3 regions of the Desulforamulus aquiferis genome follow, and region 3 is predicted to be linked to each of the others. Evidence: riboswitches for the same ligand, from Rfam matches in the RefSeq annotation. Region 3 holds a riboswitch; each other region holds the start of a gene.
The links. A riboswitch is a leader RNA that binds a small molecule or an ion and turns the genes downstream of it on or off. The one in region 3 is predicted to bind cyclic di-GMP.
Positions count from the first base shown of each region.

Region 1: linked by a shared signal. The riboswitch ahead of P6N53_RS04710 (DUF3789 domain-containing protein) and the one ahead of P6N53_RS15500 (GspE/PulE family protein) in region 3 are both predicted to bind cyclic di-GMP.
Region 2: linked by a shared signal. The riboswitch ahead of P6N53_RS06555 (hypothetical protein) and the one ahead of P6N53_RS15500 (GspE/PulE family protein) in region 3 are both predicted to bind cyclic di-GMP.

Region 1 covers NZ_JARPTC010000005.1:127,751-133,792, forward strand. The annotation lists gene P6N53_RS04695 (Ppx/GppA phosphatase family protein) at 79-1,602, shown strand; gene xth (exodeoxyribonuclease III) at 1,885-2,673, shown strand; tRNA gene P6N53_RS04705 (tRNA-Pro) at 2,817-2,893, shown strand; gene P6N53_RS04710 (DUF3789 domain-containing protein) at 3,019-3,123, opposite strand; cyclic di-GMP riboswitch class I at 3,135-3,218, opposite strand; gene P6N53_RS04715 (Ger(x)C family spore germination protein) at 3,335-4,444, opposite strand; gene P6N53_RS04720 (GerAB/ArcD/ProY family transporter) at 4,437-5,528, opposite strand; gene P6N53_RS04725 (spore germination protein) at 5,521-6,042, opposite strand, start outside.
Region 2 covers NZ_JARPTC010000008.1:94,556-100,597, reverse strand. The annotation lists gene P6N53_RS06575 (LCP family protein) at 1-8, opposite strand, end outside; gene P6N53_RS06570 (hypothetical protein) at 93-548, opposite strand; gene P6N53_RS06565 (WecB/TagA/CpsF family glycosyltransferase) at 685-1,413, opposite strand; gene P6N53_RS06560 (hypothetical protein) at 1,538-2,110, shown strand; gene P6N53_RS06555 (hypothetical protein) at 2,119-2,382, opposite strand; cyclic di-GMP riboswitch class I at 2,427-2,508, opposite strand; gene P6N53_RS06550 (hypothetical protein) at 2,598-3,191, opposite strand; gene P6N53_RS06545 (tyrosine-protein phosphatase) at 3,206-4,030, opposite strand; gene P6N53_RS06540 (S-layer homology domain-containing protein) at 4,121-6,042, opposite strand, start outside.
Region 3 covers NZ_JARPTC010000023.1:28,971-35,012, reverse strand. The annotation lists gene P6N53_RS15525 (type IV pilus biogenesis protein PilM) at 1-463, shown strand, start outside; gene P6N53_RS15520 (PilN domain-containing protein) at 460-1,047, shown strand; gene P6N53_RS15515 (hypothetical protein) at 1,052-1,729, shown strand; gene P6N53_RS15510 (TldD/PmbA family protein) at 1,820-3,271, shown strand; gene P6N53_RS15505 (prepilin peptidase) at 3,456-4,202, shown strand; cyclic di-GMP riboswitch class I at 4,234-4,318, shown strand; gene P6N53_RS15500 (GspE/PulE family protein) at 4,410-6,042, shown strand, end outside.

The DNA of each region.
Region 1 (6,042 bases), on a different contig from region 3:
GAAACCAAATTTACCACCGGCCTTCTGAAGCTTATCCTTCAAGGTTGATGGTACAATTTTTTGAAATAGGAGGAAATTATGTCCAGAAGAATCGGAATAATTGATCTCGGTTCAAACTCTATTCGGCTTATCCTTATGAAGGTCTGGGACAATGGTTCCTATAAGCTGCAGGACGAGATTAAGGAAACGGCTAGAATTGGTGAAAGCATGGGGCCTGAAAGGGTGATCAAGGTACCTGCCATTGACAGGGCTGTTCAGACTATCCGGCTGTTGCAAAAGTTTTGTTATGCCAATAAAGTAGATTCTGTACATGGAGTTGCCACTGCGGCTATACGTAATGCCGTAAACGGTAATGAGGTGTTGGAAACCATTATGAAGGAAACGGGAGTTTCCTTTCGCATACTCTCCGGTGAGGAAGAGGCCAGGTATATTTATTTAGGGGTAGTTAACAGCCTAGAATTTAGTGATGCCCTGATTGTAGACATTGGGGGAGGCAGCACAGAATTGATCCTGTGCAGAGAAAGAATGATTACCCAGTGGACAAGTCTTCCCTTTGGGGCGGTTAATATCACTGAAAACTTTTTAACCTCCCCACAAGTCAATGAGGAACAAATTGGACGGTTAGAGGACTACTTGAAGGAACAGTATAGATCTGTTCATTGGTTGGATATGGCCAGGGGTTTAGAGGTCTTGGGGGTTGGAGGCACCTTGCGAAACCTTGGCAGAATGGATCGTAAGCGGACACGCTTTAGCTTAAATCTTCTGCACAACTACAGGGTGCATACAGAACGTGTCAAGCAAATTTATAATCTCCTAAAAAAGGGTTCAGTGGATGAACGCAAATCCATTCCTGGATTATCTAAGGAAAGGGCTGACATCATCCTGGGTGGTATGGCAGCGGCGTCCAAACTATTGGATTTTACCGGGGCACCAGGAATTAGGGTTAGCGGCTCTGGCTTAAGGGAGGGGGTATTTTACGAATACCTTTTTAGGAATCGTTTAGATCCGGTTGTGGACGATGTAACCGAGCATAGCGTTCAGAACCTTATGGATTTGTACCAGGTAAAGAGAAATCACGCCGAACATGTGGCCAAACTATCTTTATCATTGTTCGACCAGCTGCAGCCCCTACATGGCTACGGCGCCTGGGAGAGAAAAATCTTAAGGATTGCAGCCCTTCTGCACGATGTTGGGAATGCTGTTAGTTATTATAACCATCATAAGCATACCATGTATGTACTGCTAAATGCCCGGATAAATGGTCTTTCTCACAGGGAACTTGTGTTAGTGGCTCTGGTGGCTGCTAGTCACGGCAAATTAGATCTTAAGTTTAAATTGCAGCAGCATGCCGATGTATTATTTCCCCAGGACGGAATTTTGGTCCGTCGTCTAGGCGTATTGATACGCATGGGGGAAAACCTGGATCGTACAGAAGCCGGTGTAGTTGAGGATGTGGTTTGCACCATCAAGGCAAAAGAAGTGCAAATTGACTGTATCTCTACGGATAATTCCGATTTAGAAATTAGAGAACTTTATAAGAAAGTGACTAATTTTAATAAGGTATTTGGAATTAAGTTTAAGTTTCCAAAGGAGGAAGCTTAATCTAGGGTGTAAGGGATAAAATATGATATAGAATTCTTTTCTAATGAATATGATAGTGGTATGACGGAGCAGAATGCCACTAAACCAGATAGATATACCTTGATAGGAAAAGTGCTGACAAAAGTAGTTCCCCAAAGATTGTGGGCTCCGTGCAAGGAAGGGGTGTAAGCCTGTACATGTGGTTAGTGCTTTTCGTGTTTTTTGCTTTAGCTGTGTGTCTAAAAAGTGTTTTAGCTAGCCTAGGAAGAATATAGTCTTAAACAAAACTAAGGAATGATTGCATTGTATTTTAAAATTGCCAGTTTTAATATAAATTCAGTACGCGCCAGGAAAGAAATGTTAATTCAGTGGTTGGGGGAAAATAAACCTGATGTGGTTTGCCTGCAGGAAACCAAGGTCATTAATGCAGATTTTCCAGCAGCTTGCCTTTTGGAGGCGGGCTATAACTCGCTATTTAAAGGGAGAAAATCTTATAATGGTGTGGCTATCCTCAGCCCCCATCAAATAAATCCCTTAAACAGTGACCTTGGGTCTATTGCGGAACCAGATGAAGCAAGGCTCATTGCCGCTGAGATAAAAGGTATTCCAATAGTTAATACCTATATTCCCCAGGGCCAATCCCCGGAGAGTGATAAATTTAGCTATAAAATATCCTGGATTAAGGCCTTAAAGGAATACTTTGATTCAAATTTTAAACCTGATGAGCCATTACTTTGGCTGGGTGATTTTAACGTAGCACCAGAACCTGAAGATGTGCACGCACCCAAAAGATTACTTGGACGTGTAGGCTTCCACCCCACCGAGCATGAAGCCTTGGATTATGTTAAGTCCTGGGGCTTTAAAGATATTTTCCGCCTACACCACCAATCAGAGGGTGGACATTTTACCTTTTGGGATTATCGTGTTCCAAAGGCCCTGGATAGAAATTTAGGCTGGCGTATTGACCATATTTGGGCTACCGCTCCCCTGGCTAAGCGATCAACAAAAGCCTGGATAGATATTGAGCCAAGAAGGAAGGTAAAACCTTCCGACCATACATTTATATTGGCAGAGTTTAATATAGATAGCTAGTTATGTTAAATGTACTAGCCGTTTTGCTTTTATAGTTAAGGCGGCTAGTTAAGAATAGTATTTTTCATGTTGACTTTTCTTAACGCATTAGCTATAATAACATTTGTCGACAGGCCGAGGGGCCTGGAAATACAAGCAAAAATCGGGGCGTAGCTCAGTTTGGGAGAGCGCTACCTTGGGGTGGTAGAGGTCGCAGGTTCAACTCCTGTCGCTCCGACCAGTTAAAGCAAGTCTTCTGAGAAATCAGGAGACTTGCTTTTTTGTTGGCCCAAGGGATCCAATGGCCCAATTGGAATTAAAAAGCCGAGGGTTCTGTATCCTTCGGCTTGTAGGGTAATTTTGTTTTTAATCATCATAAACGGTATCATTTGTTTCCCGGGAAGCCACTAGTAGACATGTTGTAAGGATCCCTAAAAATGCACCAACAAAAACACCAGCTATAAAACCCACTAATATCCTCCTTTGGTAACTGGCTGGCCTAGCTTTCCACCTTAGCCCCTGTAGTTTTGCGTCGCCACTTTTCAATGGGTTTGCCTTTATCTTTCTAGGATTTGTTTTTACTATATGGAGAAACAATATCGTAGTAAATAGGACTGAAGTATTTATCAATCAAGACCAAAGTCCTATATTAAATAATAATTTTTTAAAGGAAGGTTGTACTCTAGGCAACTTCCCCTGTGCCTTGAATTGTAACATTAACATTAACTTTGATATCACTTTCGCAGAAAACCTCGTCCCAGTCCTGCTCCTTCACTAGGGGAGGCCATTTCGCCCTGGCATACTTGCCAAGTAGGATGGCATCTACCCTATATTTGTTCTGTAGATCGTAAATTAAGTCTTCACATTGTTTTTGAATATGTTCTTCCAAGGCCTTTTCTACAGCTAAAACATTTTCTTCCTTACCTGCAAATTGTATATCCGTTAAGGTTTCTGCAATTATGCCTGAGAATGATAAATCTATCTCGAAGGAAGGTTTTCCATTAGCCAACTTAGCTGTTACCTTTCGCTTACTCCCCCCCTCAAAACTTATTTTATAAAATTCTCCTTTATCATCCATCATTTTAAAGGTTATATAGCCTATGACCCCATCTCCCCTTAACCAGATTAAAGGCCTCATGTCTTCCCTGTTGACTTTAGCTACCATCTTATACTTTTTAAATAAGGCTGCACCTGAAATTTCTAAATTACTTTCAGAGTGGATGCTAATGACTGGTAAAACCGGATTATATCCGTCTGTCATTACATCCACACGAAAATGATGCAAATGCTCTACTGGAATAAAATTATCCCTTGGCGAATTTGACAGAAGGTCTATGATATTTTGTCCTACTGTCTGGTAATTTTCCGGTTTCATGGTCAAGATATCAATGGTATTTCCATCTGTCACAGCTAGTCTAATCATTTCGCTAAAACGAGTGTCTCGAAACATTAAGTCAAAGGCATCTTTACTTCCCCTATAAGCTAAAGGACTTCCAACCAACAGAGCTTTTAAGTCACCAACGGCCATGCCCCGGGAAGATTTATTGCCTCTGTCAATGCGGGTCTGGGCCATGGTTTCTCCCTTGACGGTTATTACATCGGACTTCTCTCTGGCATTGCGGTTCATAATGGGGAAGTTTACGGTCATGGAGAACTTCTCACGGCCATCTTCCTCAAGCAAATCGTAACCTGCCACAAAGGGTATGTAAAGATTATTAATGTCTTGGGCATCCCAGCAGCCAAAGCTTAATAGGGTAACTAAAATAAGAACTATAGCAAGTGCGCTACGCAACTTTTTTACCTCCAACACCTCGCAAGATAGCTGTGAACCACAGGATAACCGGGATAACAATCATAAACAGGAGTCCCAGATATCCAATAGTGGTACTTAAACCAAGGATTTTATCGAAATTGCCAGGGAAAAGGGATGACAAAAAAATTATGGGAAATAAAGCCAGGGTGACCCAACCGGGAGAGTTAATATTTAATATTTTTTCAACAGTATAGCGCCCGGCAAAAAACATATTTGCCACTGGCCGAAAGGCAACAAAAACCCAAAAAATGATAAAGAAAAATTCAGCCCTTTCAATAACCGGGGCGTTGTAGGTTTTTAATAACACCATCAGGCCAAACCTTAGTTTTTCAGCGGCGTTTGGGCCAAAGAGACCTAAAACAACAAATACCACAAGCAGATAGATACCGGAAATTATTGCGACTGCCGTCAAGCCGGCCTTAACTATTTCATTTTTCCTTTGGACCATAGGGTAGATAACCAGTAAGATTTCAATGCCCAGTATAGCAAATAAGGTTTGGTAAGCGCCCTTTAGTATATTTGCCATGCCCGCATCACCAATGGGCTGGAAGAATGAAAGTTCTACCTTAGGCACTGCACCGAGGATAAAGGCTAATAGAACGAGAGACTCAAAGAACATTAATTCATTAACTCTACCAATGACCCTTGCATCCTTTGAGGCCAGATAGGCTGATGTAAACAAGATTAAAGCACTTAGGGCCCAAATTGGCGTTTCAGGGAATAAATAAATCTTAAGGATATTAACAAAAAGTCTAGTTACGATAGCTGCAAAGGCTAAGGAATAAACTACAAACACTAGGGCAAGGAGCTTGCCAGGCCATTTGCCTAGGATTATCTCGCAGTATTCCGCAAAGGTAAGATCAGGAAACCTACTACCTATCAAATGCATGGAATATATGCCGACAACTAAGGGCAAAGCGCCCATTAGAATTGATATCCAGGCGTCCTGCTGGGATTCCCTAACTGCCGTAGATGTAACAGTTAAAATACCTACTCCAATGGTGGCACCGATAAGAATAAATATTAATTGCTTGCTTGTTATTTTATATGCCTGCTCATTCATTTTCTGACGGCTCCCTGGTAGGAGATTGTCCACGTTTGTTATCAACATGTGGGATAGAGACCGGTCTATTTTTATTTTTCCATATATGTGAAATTACAAAGGTATCTCCCAAGTCCTTATAACGCATGGGTGCAAGGGGTGCCATGTAGGGAACACCAATACTCTGCAGTGAAATTAAGTGTATTGTCACAAACAACCATCCCACAGCAATGCCCACAGCACCAAAGGAGGCAGCCAGCAGCATCATGGGATATTTTATTAAACGAATGGCCAGAGCCATGCTATAATTTGGAAAAACAAAGGAGCAGATGGCTGCTAGGGAAACGATTACCACAATCAAGGGGCTTACAAGTTTAGCTTCCACAACCGCTTGGCCGATGACAATCCCGCCCACAACTCCTAAGGTTTGGCCTACGGTACTGGGTAAACGAAGCCCTGCCTCCCGTAATATTTCAATGACAACCTCCATAAATAAAGCTTCTGTCAAAGGAGAAAAGGGTAATTCCTCTCTGTT
Region 2 (6,042 bases), on a different contig from region 3:
TGATCCAACTTTAACCACCCCTCTAATAAACAAAATGACATACATAGGTATTGTACACTTTTAAAATGCAACTTTCAATGTGCAAAAACAGGCTATTGAATATCAAAGCCACCTTTACACATAATTATTACCTGGGTTGTGGCGGTAAAACCGCGTCCGTCTGCTCTAGGAACCATCAACAGGTGGTTGGCCGGGACAGCCTGGTTGGCCAGGACATTGCCGCCACTGGTCATATTCAAGATGCCGCTGGTGCTGGGGTCTACAGCCACAGCCTTGCCCGAGCGCAAAACAAACTCAGTCCCACCATGACCCGCAAAGGTTTGACCTGCCTGAACCGTTATTACTTCCCAGCCCCCGGTATTTTGGGAGGTTTGCTGCTTGATTTTGTCATCTACATATTTCTGGACATAGCTTTGGGTAACCAGCGGATCAGTGCTGCTGCCCGGGTCCCCTTGTCCAGCTCCAGCAAGGCCTTTAAAGGCCAGCAAAGCTATCAAGGTTAATAGCGCTATAATAAACAGCTTGGGTTTGTCCTTAAATTTTGTCACTAACTTACCTCCCAATAGTTTTTCTAATATATAAAATTCGACAGATTGCTTGGTATCCCTGCATTTATTGCCTTAGTAATATAGACGGAAAATAGCGGCAAAATGTAACACCCCTGTGGAAAAATTTACAGGGGTGTTACATTTTAAATAAGTATCTTTTTAAAACTAATCCGGCAAACTTTGGCAAAACCAGCTGGCGCCTCCAACGATGGGGCTCCTTAATAAGACGTCCCAACCACTCCAACTGAAGCTTCTGTAGTACCGGGGAAACTCGCTGAACCCTTCCGGCGATGACATCTAAGCTGCCGCCAACTCCTATGGAAACAGGGACTCCCATCTCATCCTTGTACTTGGCTATCCACTGCTCTTGCCTTGGCATACCCAAAGCCACAAAAAGCAGTTCCGGTTTGGCAGCCTTTATCAGTCGGACTACTTCGTCTTCTTCATGGCTCATAAAATAACCGTGATGTATTCCAACAATCTTCAAGCCTGGATATTTATCTGCCAGGTTTTTGGCCGCCTCTTCAGCTACCCCGGGAGCCGAACCAAGTAAAAAGATGCCCCAGCCACCCTTTGCCGCGACTGGCATCAAATTTAACATCAGATCTATGCCTGTTACCCTCTCTTCCACCGGGACACCTGCCATCTTGCAGGCCCAGACAATACCTGTACCATCGGGGGTTACCAGTTCCGATTTGTTAACCAATTCTAGGAGGTTACCCTCCTCCTGGGCGCGGTATAGATATTCAGGATTTAGGGTAACTACCTGGTTAACCTCTCCGGAAGAGACCATTTCAGAAATCCGCTTCACCGTAGCCTGCATATTTAAATTATCTATCTGGGCCCCTAGTAGGGAAATGCGCACCTTCTATCACCCTCAAAAATTTTTTAGTAATTTTTTCCATTTAGTATGTCATATCCATGGCTAACACCATATATTAATTTTAGCTTAAGCTGAATTGTTCACAGAAAGAGGAGGCTCTCAACATATGGAAGGGTATTTAGCAAACCCTGAGTCAATAGCTGCCATTATTCCTGACTATCAAGATAATGGTGATGTATCAATTATTATTTACCGGGATGGAAGTAAAGAAACTGTCTTGCAAAAAGTTCGCAGTGTCGTTAATAAGCTGGCCAAACACCACTGTGCCGATCTTAAGCTGCTCAAAAAGAAAGCTGCGGATATACTAGGGAAAAAGATTTTTTGCCCTATAATCCTAGGCTCCGAATTAGTTCTGATACCAGTTAAAGTTCGAAAGCCCCGAATTGAGGGGGATAATACTTTAGCCTACATTAATCTATATTCTGTAAAAAACACCTCTGTATCAAAGAATCCGCCCTTTAAGACCCTGGTCCAGTTAGAAAGAGGTCTTTCCGTGGAAAGTTACTGGTCTATCAGCACCCTGACTAGCAAAATAAATCACGCAGGTTTGGCCAGTAAAACCCTTTTAAATCAATTGCCTTGGACACAAAAAAACAGAGCAACATCCGTAGAATTAACAGACGTTGCCAAAAGACTAATGGAGCTATGTTGTGAGCTTGTTAAATCGCGGAATGCATGATAAATGCCTTAGCCTTTAAACAGTTGCTTACACTTCTGTGCAATTAGAATCTGTTTTTCCAAAGCTTCAATTGCTATGTCAAGCTGTTCCATACTCATCTCAGAAACCTTTGCAGTTCCTAAAGCAGACTTAATGAAATACTCAGACTCAGATGGCTGGTATCCTTCTTTGACTAATTTTAACTTAAGTACTTCAATTCTTTCCAACTTATTATTTAGTAAACTTTCTTGTTCTGATGGAAAACCGGTCAGAGCTTTATGATAAAAACTCAATGCTGATTTCCTCCCCCGGCACCGATATTAGCATTATATGGGTATTCGGTAACCCGGCAGCCATAGATAAACCTTAGGCCCGTGGTTTTGCGTCCCAACCTTTCGGCAGGTTTGCCTTTATCGGAACCTGAAATTTTAGCATTACTCACTTCGACAAAAACTGTGTTTTTCCTTTAGCATTTCGTAATTCATTTAAATTTTATAAAAAATATTTCTTAAAGCTTACTAAGCAATTGTGAACGCTGCTGCTTCTTAGTTTGTCGGTATGTTTCCCTGGCCTTATCCGCTATATCGGTGGAATAACCATAGCTCGTTAATTCATTTTCCGCCCGGGCAATTGCTGCATACACCCTGGCATCACATTCGGCCTCCATACCTTCTACTAAACCTATATATTTTTGGGCCAGAGCTTTTTTAGACATAGTAATCTGCCCAGACTCAATTTTTTCATATTCCTTCTTAGCTGCGGCAATATAACTGTTTATCTTACCATTATATTCCCCTTGTAGCGACTGCATCTTTTGCACTAGCCTTGCCTCAAGTTCTCCCTGTGATGGGACACTCGCAGCAGTTTCACCAGCATCGAAGTCTTGGCCCCCGGGCGAGTTTTTCTTCTCCTGCTGGGCCATTTGTTCTTTTAGTTCAACAACCTCGGGCAAGTTCCCAAACCTTTCATTTGAAAGGAGTTCTTTTTTCTGTTCTGCCTTATCCTTTGCGTCCATCATAGATTCAGTATTTAAAAAACTGTATTTAAAATAATATAATCCCGAGAGCAAGAGCACCCCGATTATAGCTACAATTATAAGCACCTTTTTTATTGTCCTCACCACCTCTTATTTATACTTTTCCACAGGGCAGACCAAAAACCTTTTCTTTTTTTAATGCTGCTTCTACCCTTAGGAAAAGGCAGCACTTCATGATTTTCTATCGTCTCCCCCCTAATAACCTTTAGGGGGTTTTCCTCAAAAAGCAGTTTAGCATTATCCTCGCTCGACAGTTGTGCTGTGACTAGCCTAGCCTCTTTTAGCTTTAATGGCCGTTTAATGGGATGATGGGCATCGGAAGCCACAAAATGCACCCAGCCATGTTTTAATATTTCCTTTGTAAAATTCTGAACACCGGAACCAAAATCTCCGGTTATACTGCCTGATGTTATCTGAACCAAGCAACCCTTTTCAAGCATTTTAAATAGTAATTGGGGATTTTCTATAATTTCCTTATTGCGCTCAGGATGAGCAATTATCGGCCTTATGCCCTTTAACATACATTCAAAGACCACTTGTCCTGTGTTTGGCGGAACTGAACTTAGGGGTAACTCCACCAGCAAATATTTACCCTGGTCACATAATGAAAGAAGTTGTCTATCAGCTACCTTAGCGGCTATATTGGGTTCCAGCCTTATTTCCAGACCCGGATATATATCTAAAGCTATTCCCTCCATGTTTAACCTATGCTTAAAAGCTTCCATCACCGGAACTACATCTTTTCTCTCATTATAAAAAACCCCGGAGATACAGTGGGGAGTGGCAATTACTGCTGTTACACCTTCTTTTACGGCGGTTCTGGCCATTTCTAAGCTTAATTCCATAGATTCCGGACCATCATCGAGGCAAGGTAAGATATGGCAGTGAATGTCAATCATTTTCATTCCTCTGACTTCAATATTTAAGTAAACCAGTATATAAAGTAGACCCTGCACTAAACAGGGTCTACTTTATATATTAAATTGAGCTAGCTGCTAGTTAAGTGGGATAAATATCTTGCTGGTCTCGATTGTTAACTCCATCAAGGAAATAATGGTTTTAAATTTCTCTTGATCATCTGTTAGCTCAGAAACCAAGTAGGACTTCACCAAACGCAGATCATTACCTGTTAAGGTGGCAAACTCTTTCTCTGCAATGATTTGCCTGATTAATTTTTTGAATTCACTGTCGGTATCCCTTGGAGTAGAGTACTGTGTTTTAAGGGTTTCAAAGGCAGTTTCGGCAGCATCCTTTATTGCGTCATGTTTTCCGTTCCTTAATTCCTTTAAAGCTGCTTCAAATAAATCAGCTTCATAATTTGACTCTCTAACTAGATACTTACCTACTAAAATATTATCATATAGGTCGGTAATATAGTCGTATACAGCCTGCTGGTTTATTCCCTGAGAAATTAATCTATCCAGCTCTGTTCTAAAAGCTTGCTTTAGCTCATTGATTTTACTGCTAATCAGCGCCCGGCTTTCCACCACGTTGTCCTTACCAATATCAGCCAAGACCCGAATAGCAGCAATAGATATTCTCATTTGGCTTTCAGTAATGTTTGAATTGATCACATTCTCAAAGGCCTTTGCCAGGCCGGTATCCTTAAGGGCCTGAAGGATCTCTTCATCGGTACGCAGCTTTAAGGTGTCCTTGTATTCCCTTAATTTTTCCCAGTCTTCTTGACTAATGTTTGCTAAAGCTTCTTCTATCGCATCTAAGATAGCAAACAGATTGTTGGCGGGGATTGCTACAGGTGCTGTTGTTATTGTAACCTTGTCAGATTTTTTAGAGGAAAACTTATTCTTATTGATGGTCACAACCTGATAGGAATACTTATAGCCAGCTGCCAGACCTGTATCAGTAAGCAATAGATTAGGTGTTGTACCAACAAGCTTTGAGCCATCTCTGTAGAGCTTATAGGTATAAGCACCTGTCACGGAAGTCCAGGACAAATCTACACTACTCTTATTAACATTAGCTGCACTTAGCTTAGGTGCTGCGACCTTTTTGGAAACAGCCACAGGGCTTAGAGTTGTCTTAAAGGTAATATTATTACCATTAATGGTAGCCTCGCGGTAATCCCACACCTGCTCACCATTGTTATAGTGGTAGGCTGCTGCATCGGCTGCCAGAAGGTTTGCAGGCAAGGGCAGTGTTATCGAAACCTCTTTACCTTCCATACCGGCTAAGGTAATGTCAAGTCCTAAGAAAGGAACATCATCTGTGGGTTTGATGTTGTCTGCCACTTCAGTAACTGTAAGGCTCACAGACTCACCGTTTGCTGCAAAATCCAGCACCAGGGGGATAGTTTGTCCCGAAGGTAAAGTAACATTGGCGTTAACCTTAACTGTTCCGGTTAAGGTACCCAGGGAAACGGGAACACCCGGAGTTACTTCCTTATCAATAACGATAGGTCCGGGCGGTGTCACTGGGCCACCGCCACCACCACCGCCACCACCACCGCCGCCACCACCGCCGCCACCGCTAGTAGCGGAAACGGTAAACTTGGCCTTGAAGTTAGGAATGCTGTGTTTCCCTGCAGCCCCAACTACTAGGGAACTGGTCAATATTTCGGGCTCTTGATCTGCTGCCTCTGGATCATACACCCTTACGGTGTAGGTGTGGTTAGGTAAAACCGAGATGGTGTATTTACCTGTAGCCCCTGTTTTTGTTATAAAAGTAGGGTTAGTTGTAAAGGTCAGCATAGCATTTTTAACAGTATTGCCTTTAGCATCAACTAAGGTTCCAGTAAGTATAGCGGCCTGAACCATCTCTAACTTGATAGAAACTACCTGGTTTTGGTTCAAGGTTACACTACCCTGGAAGGCTACTGCCTCTTCATTTGAAGCTGTTATGTCATATTTACCCTCTGGCAAACTTAGCTTGAAGGACCCATTAGCATCTGTTTGAGCTT
Region 3 (6,042 bases):
GGCTAATCTTATCCTATTAAACCTTGAACTATCTATATTGAATCTTTGGAGGGTCTTCCATAGAGAAACCTGTAAACCTGAGGCAACCAAAATACAAGGGGTTATAGATGTGGGATATGACTCCAGCGATTTTATTATTATTAATGAAGGAAGACTGTCCTGGGTCAGGAACTTTGCCCATGGAGCCAGTTCAGGTATACAGGTCGTACATCAGCTAATAACAGGGCTTAATGAAGAATTGGAAGCCTTTCGTTTACAGGAGATGGCCGGCAGGCCGGAGAGATTGCTCATAACAGGTGGTGGCAGTGAGCTGGCTGGATTACCCGAAGGTCTGGAGGAAGGCTTGGGACTGCCTGTCCAAATTGGCTATCCGATGTTGAAGGACGAAAGGGGTGTCCCGCAGACCCTGGCACCACAATATTCAATGGCCGCTGGCTTGGCCCTGGGAGAGGTTTGTCGATGAATTACCGGGTTAATCTCCTGCCTGAAGATTTAACACCCAGGGATACTGGTGGGATGAAACAGCTTAGGCCCTATGGTTTTGGCTTAATTGTTTTGTTCTTGGGGTTCCTTCTTTATTTCAGTATGGTAACAGCAAAAGAGGTGCAGGCTGATTTATTAGCAGTAGAAGCACAGCTTGACCAATATAGACCAATTACTAGGGAATTCCAGGAAATTAAACTGCGACAGGGTGAAGCTCAGGAAAAAGTACTTCATTTAAATAAATTGATCAAGGGTCGGAAAAACTGGTCGGTTTTTCTGGCCGAATTAAGCAGTCAGATTCCCGAGGGGATATGGATAAATAAGATACATTTATATCATATAGCCGAGGAAGCCCTTGACGAGGAAGAGAGGCCGGTACCACCGCCAAACTCGCTGCTAATCAGAGGTAGCAGTGAGGGGGTGGAAAATATCGGCAAGCTGATATTTGCACTAAATCAGCTAAGGGAGCTGTCTTCTATAAAATTAGATGAAATAAAGGAAGTGTCCTCAGGCGATTACAGCTATACAATTACTGCCTCTATAGGAGTAGGGGGAGGTAATTAAGGAATTGTTTAACAGGAAGATAAAAGTACAAAGTCAGTCCTTTAGATTGGTTGTTCTAGGATTATGCCTAATCTACCTGGCAATATTATGTATACTTGTAAGGGAGATTTACCAGGGCAAGGTGGCCATTGCCCTGGCAAGGTCAGAATTAGCCAGTATCAGTAAGGACATAGGTATGGTTGAGAAAAACAGGGAGGGGCTTATTGCCTTAGAGGCCAATTTAGAGTCCCTGTATAAAAACTTCGCTGCCAACTATCGGGACGGTCAGTTCCTGGTAAATCTGGATCGCAGCCTAAGGGAGGCGGGGGTCAGGCTAATTGGTCTTCGAACTATCGGTATAACCCAGGAAGAAGGATGTTTTGCCCTGTCTTTGGAGATTGAGCTGTCAGGTGATTACAACAGGCTCTGTGGAATCGTCGGGTATTTAGAAAACCAGTCTAATCTCACCGAAATAAGAGAACTACTGATCACCAAAGCTCTAACCGAGTCTAAAGAAGAGGACCTGACAGGAGCCGATCCTTTGCCTGGCGAGGTACCTGGTTATTTGCCACCGGATCAGGTTGTCGCGAAGTTCACGATGCTGATTTTTTTCCTGGAACCAGGGGATGTAGGACTTTTACAAGAGGAGGTAAAAAATTGGTCCTTTGGCAGGCAAAACCCCTTTTTGACACCTTCCAGGTAAATACAAATGAATAAACATCTTTAAGAAAGTAGACAATAGAATGATAAAGGGCTAATATATTACCAGTATTTGCTTTGGGAGGCGTTATTATTGGTTGATAAACAGCTATTAAAAGAGGTGCTTGGTGTTGCCCTGTCCAACGGGGGAGACTTTGCGGATATTTTTTTAGAAGAAAAACAAAGCACGGGCATAGGCATGGAAGCTGGCCGCATTGAGAGGGTTAATTCCGGCCTTGATGCCGGGGCAGGTCTAAGGGTACTGTCCGGTGAGGCCACTGCCTATGCCTATACCAATGATACCAGCAAGGAAGGACTGCTGGAGGCAGCTAAAATAGTTAGCCATGCGGCCCAGGGGGGCAAAAGAGATGTTAACCTTGATCTAACAACTATTAAGCCCCTAGTGGATTTTAAGATTAAAACCAGGCCCGAGGATGTACCTACCCATGATAAGGTGGAGCTTGTCAGGAAAGTAGATAATGCTGCCAGGGCTGTGAACGGAGAAAAGATAAAACAGGTCATTGTAGGTTATGGCGATACAGTTCAAAGGGTAACCATCGCCAACAGTCAGGGTACCTTTGTTGAAGACGAAAGGGTGCGTACCAGGCTGATGGTCAATGTGGTGGCCTCGGAAAATGGTAAGATCCAGACCGGCTATGATGCAGTGGGCAGTCACAATGGCTTTGAGCTGTTTGAACAGTACGACCCGGAGGCCCTGGCCCGGAATGCTGCCAGACGAGCTGTGAGCATGCTGGACGCCCTGCCGGCCCCTTCGGGAAAGATGCCGGTGGTTATGGCCGGGGAAGCTGGTGGCACCATGGTCCATGAGGCCTGTGGCCATGGGCTGGAGGCTGATTTAGAGCAGAGGCAGCTCTCGGTCTACTCGGGCATGAAGGGACAGCAGGTGGCCAGTGAACTGGTGACTGTGGTGGATGATGCCACCATGCCGGATCGATATGGCTCCTACCGTTTTGATGATGAGGGAGTACCCTCTGAAAAGGTAACCATGATTGAAAATGGTATACTAACGGATTATCTATATGATCGTTTGTCGGCAACCAAGGAAAACCGGGAATCCAATGGTCATGGACGAAGGGAATCCTACCAGCATAAACCCCTGCCCAGAATGGCCAATACCTATATTGGGCCGGGCAAGGAAGAACCTGAAAATATTATTAAAGGTTATAAAAATGGACTGCTGGTTAAAAAGATGGGCGGCGGACAGGTCAATACCACCACGGGAGATTTTGTTTTTGATGTGGCTGAAGGGTATCTAATCAAAGACGGTGAAATCGGTTCCATGGTGCGGGGTGCCACCCTTACCGGAAATGGACCGGAGGTATTGCGGATGGTGGAGCGGGTCGGCTCTGATTTGGGCTTTACCATCGGTACCTGTGGTAAGGACGGTCAGGGGGCGCCTGTTTCAGATGCCCAGCCCACCATGGCCATCAAAGAGCTGGTGGTAGGAGGAACAGCAGGCGGAGACGAGGGTGCCTCACTGTCGCCATATTTGGATACCAGTTTTAAAAAGATTAAAAGAATTTAAGAAATTTGGTCGGGGTTGTCAAAAAACCCGGCCAATTTTTATACATTAAATTTTTATTAAATATTGGCAAATTTATATTATTTATATAGGATTTTTTATAAATTAGTCGAATACAGTTTCAATAAATATTAATGTTGGAATCTGCTATTACATGATTAAAAATAAGGAACAGTGTGAGTAATTAATGTTAGAGTATATAGCTATCTTTGTCTTAGGACTGTTGGTGGGAAGTTTTTTAAATGTTTGTATCTACAGAATACCCCGGGGTGAAACGGTTATTACCAACCCATCACACTGTTTGGCCTGTCATACTAGAATCAAACCCTGGGATTTAGTGCCGGTGGCAAGTTTCCTTGTACTGGGTGGCAGATGCCGTTATTGTGATACCAGATTATCCTGGCAGTACCCTTTGGTTGAGTTGGCTACAGGCATTCTATACCTGACTGCCCTTTGGAAATGGGGTGTCGGCTGGGAAACCCTAGCCATGCTGGTTTTCTTCTCTATGTTACTTGTTGTTACTGTGATAGATCTATATCATCAAATTATACCTAATAGAGTATTGCTGGTAAGTGGTGTGCTGGGCCTCCCCCTGATATATTTACAATCATTTGAAATGCTTAAAACAGGAACCATCGGGTTCTTTGTTGCTGGCACATTGTTGTTTATTATAGCAGTGGCATCCAAAGGTGGTATGGGTGGCGGAGATATTAAGCTGGCCGCAGTGATGGGAATGTTCCTTGGGCTTAAGTTGGTAATGATTGCCCTATTCCTGGCTTTTCTAATTGGGGGTATAATTGGAATTATACTTTTGGCCACAGGTCAAAAGGGCAGAAAGGACCCAATACCCTTTGGTCCCTTCTTAGCCTTAGGCTCACTAATAGCTGCCTTGGTTGGCGAAAAAATAATTAGCTGGTATACTGGATTTTGGTGATAAAATATTGTAACTTATTAAATAAATACTTGTTTTTTAAAGGCAAACTTTCCGAAAGGAGAGGACGCAAAACCACGGGCCTAAAGGAGAAATCCGATGGCGGCCGGGTTGCCTTAGGAAATCAGGCCCATGACCTAAGTTAAACCTTACAGTTATGGGCTTTTTATTTTAACGTTTTAAAGTATTAGCCTATCATGGAGGCAAAGGATGAATTTAAAGCAAAACAATAATTACCTGGGAACCTGGTTAGTTAGGGAAGGAGTCATTACCCAGGAACAGTTAGATAATGCCCTGAGTAGTCAGTCCCTCAAGCAGGGTAAGAAAGCTATGATCGGTCATTCTCTAATTGAACTGGGTTACTGCAGCGAGGATGATATTGCCAAGGTTATTGCCAAAAGGGCTGGCGTTCCCTTTGTTTCCCTGGAAAATTATCCAATAGATCCGGCAGCCTTAACTACCATTTCAAATGATGCCATTAAGCGCTACAGGGCACTGCCCATTGCCTTTAGTGAAGGAAAACTATTGGTGGCTATGCAAAGACCCACCGATATTATGGTTATTGATGATCTCCGTTTGTTAAGCGGGTTTGATATAAAGCCGGTATTTGCCCCCGATAGCGAGCTGGAGGTGGCTATAGAAAAGCAAATTCGGGCGAGCATTGAATTTGATAAAACAGAGGAAGAAATCATCCCGGAGGAAGATATCCTGGGAGCATCGGAGGATTCCGACCAAAAACCCGCTGTTCAGCTGGCAAATATGATTATCTCCCAGGCAGTAGCTGCCAAATGCAGCGACGTACATATAGAGCCCTACGAAAAAGCTTCCCGGGTGCGCTTTCGGATAGATGGAGTGCTGCATGATGTCATGGAGCCCCCTATAAAAATACATGCCTCCCTGGTTTCTCGGATAAAGGTTATGGCAAATATGGATATAGCCGAACGCCGGATACCCCAGGACGGTAGAATGTCCCTAAAGGTTGAGGGTAAAAACATTGATATCAGGGTGGCATCCCTGCCCACAAGTTTTGGTGAAAGACTTACTCTGCGGCTTTTGGATAGTTCCAGCCGGGTGATTACCTTGGAGGAGTTGGGTGTAAACCCCTCTATCCTAAAAAAATATAAAGAAGTTATCAAGATGCCCTACGGACTGATCTTAGTAACTGGACCAACTGGAAGTGGTAAAACCACAACCCTATATGCCAGCCTTGGTTCAGTGGATCGGGTGCTAAAAAATGTTATAACCGTTGAAGATCCGGTGGAGTATAGAATGGCTGGCATAAATCAAATCCAGATCAACACTCAGGCAGGACTAAATTTTGCCTCGGGCCTAAGATCTATTCTGCGGAATGACCCGGATGTGATTATGGTTGGTGAAATTCGGGACAGGGAGACTGCTAAAATTGCCATTGAGTCAGCCATGACGGGACACATGGTGTTTTCCACCCTCCATACCAATGATGCACCTGGGGCAGTCAGTCGATTGATTGAAATGGGTGTGGAGCCATTTTTGATTTCATCATCCCTTGTATGTGTGCTGGCCCAGCGCTTAGTACGACAGCTCTGCCCCCATTGTAAGGAAAAATACCTAAAGACCCGGGAGGAATTGAGCAGCATACCGGATTTTCCACTGGAAAGCTGGGAGAAATCCGTTACCTTGTATCACCCAAGGGGCTGCATGAGATGCAGCAATACCGGCTACCGTGGCAGAGTTGGAGTTTACGAGCTGCTTTTTATAAGCGAGAATATACAGCGTTTAGCCCTGGAAAGGTCTTCCGCCAGGGATATTAAAAAGGTGGCAGTGGCTGAAGGTATGATCACACTGCGTGAAGACGGTTTAGACA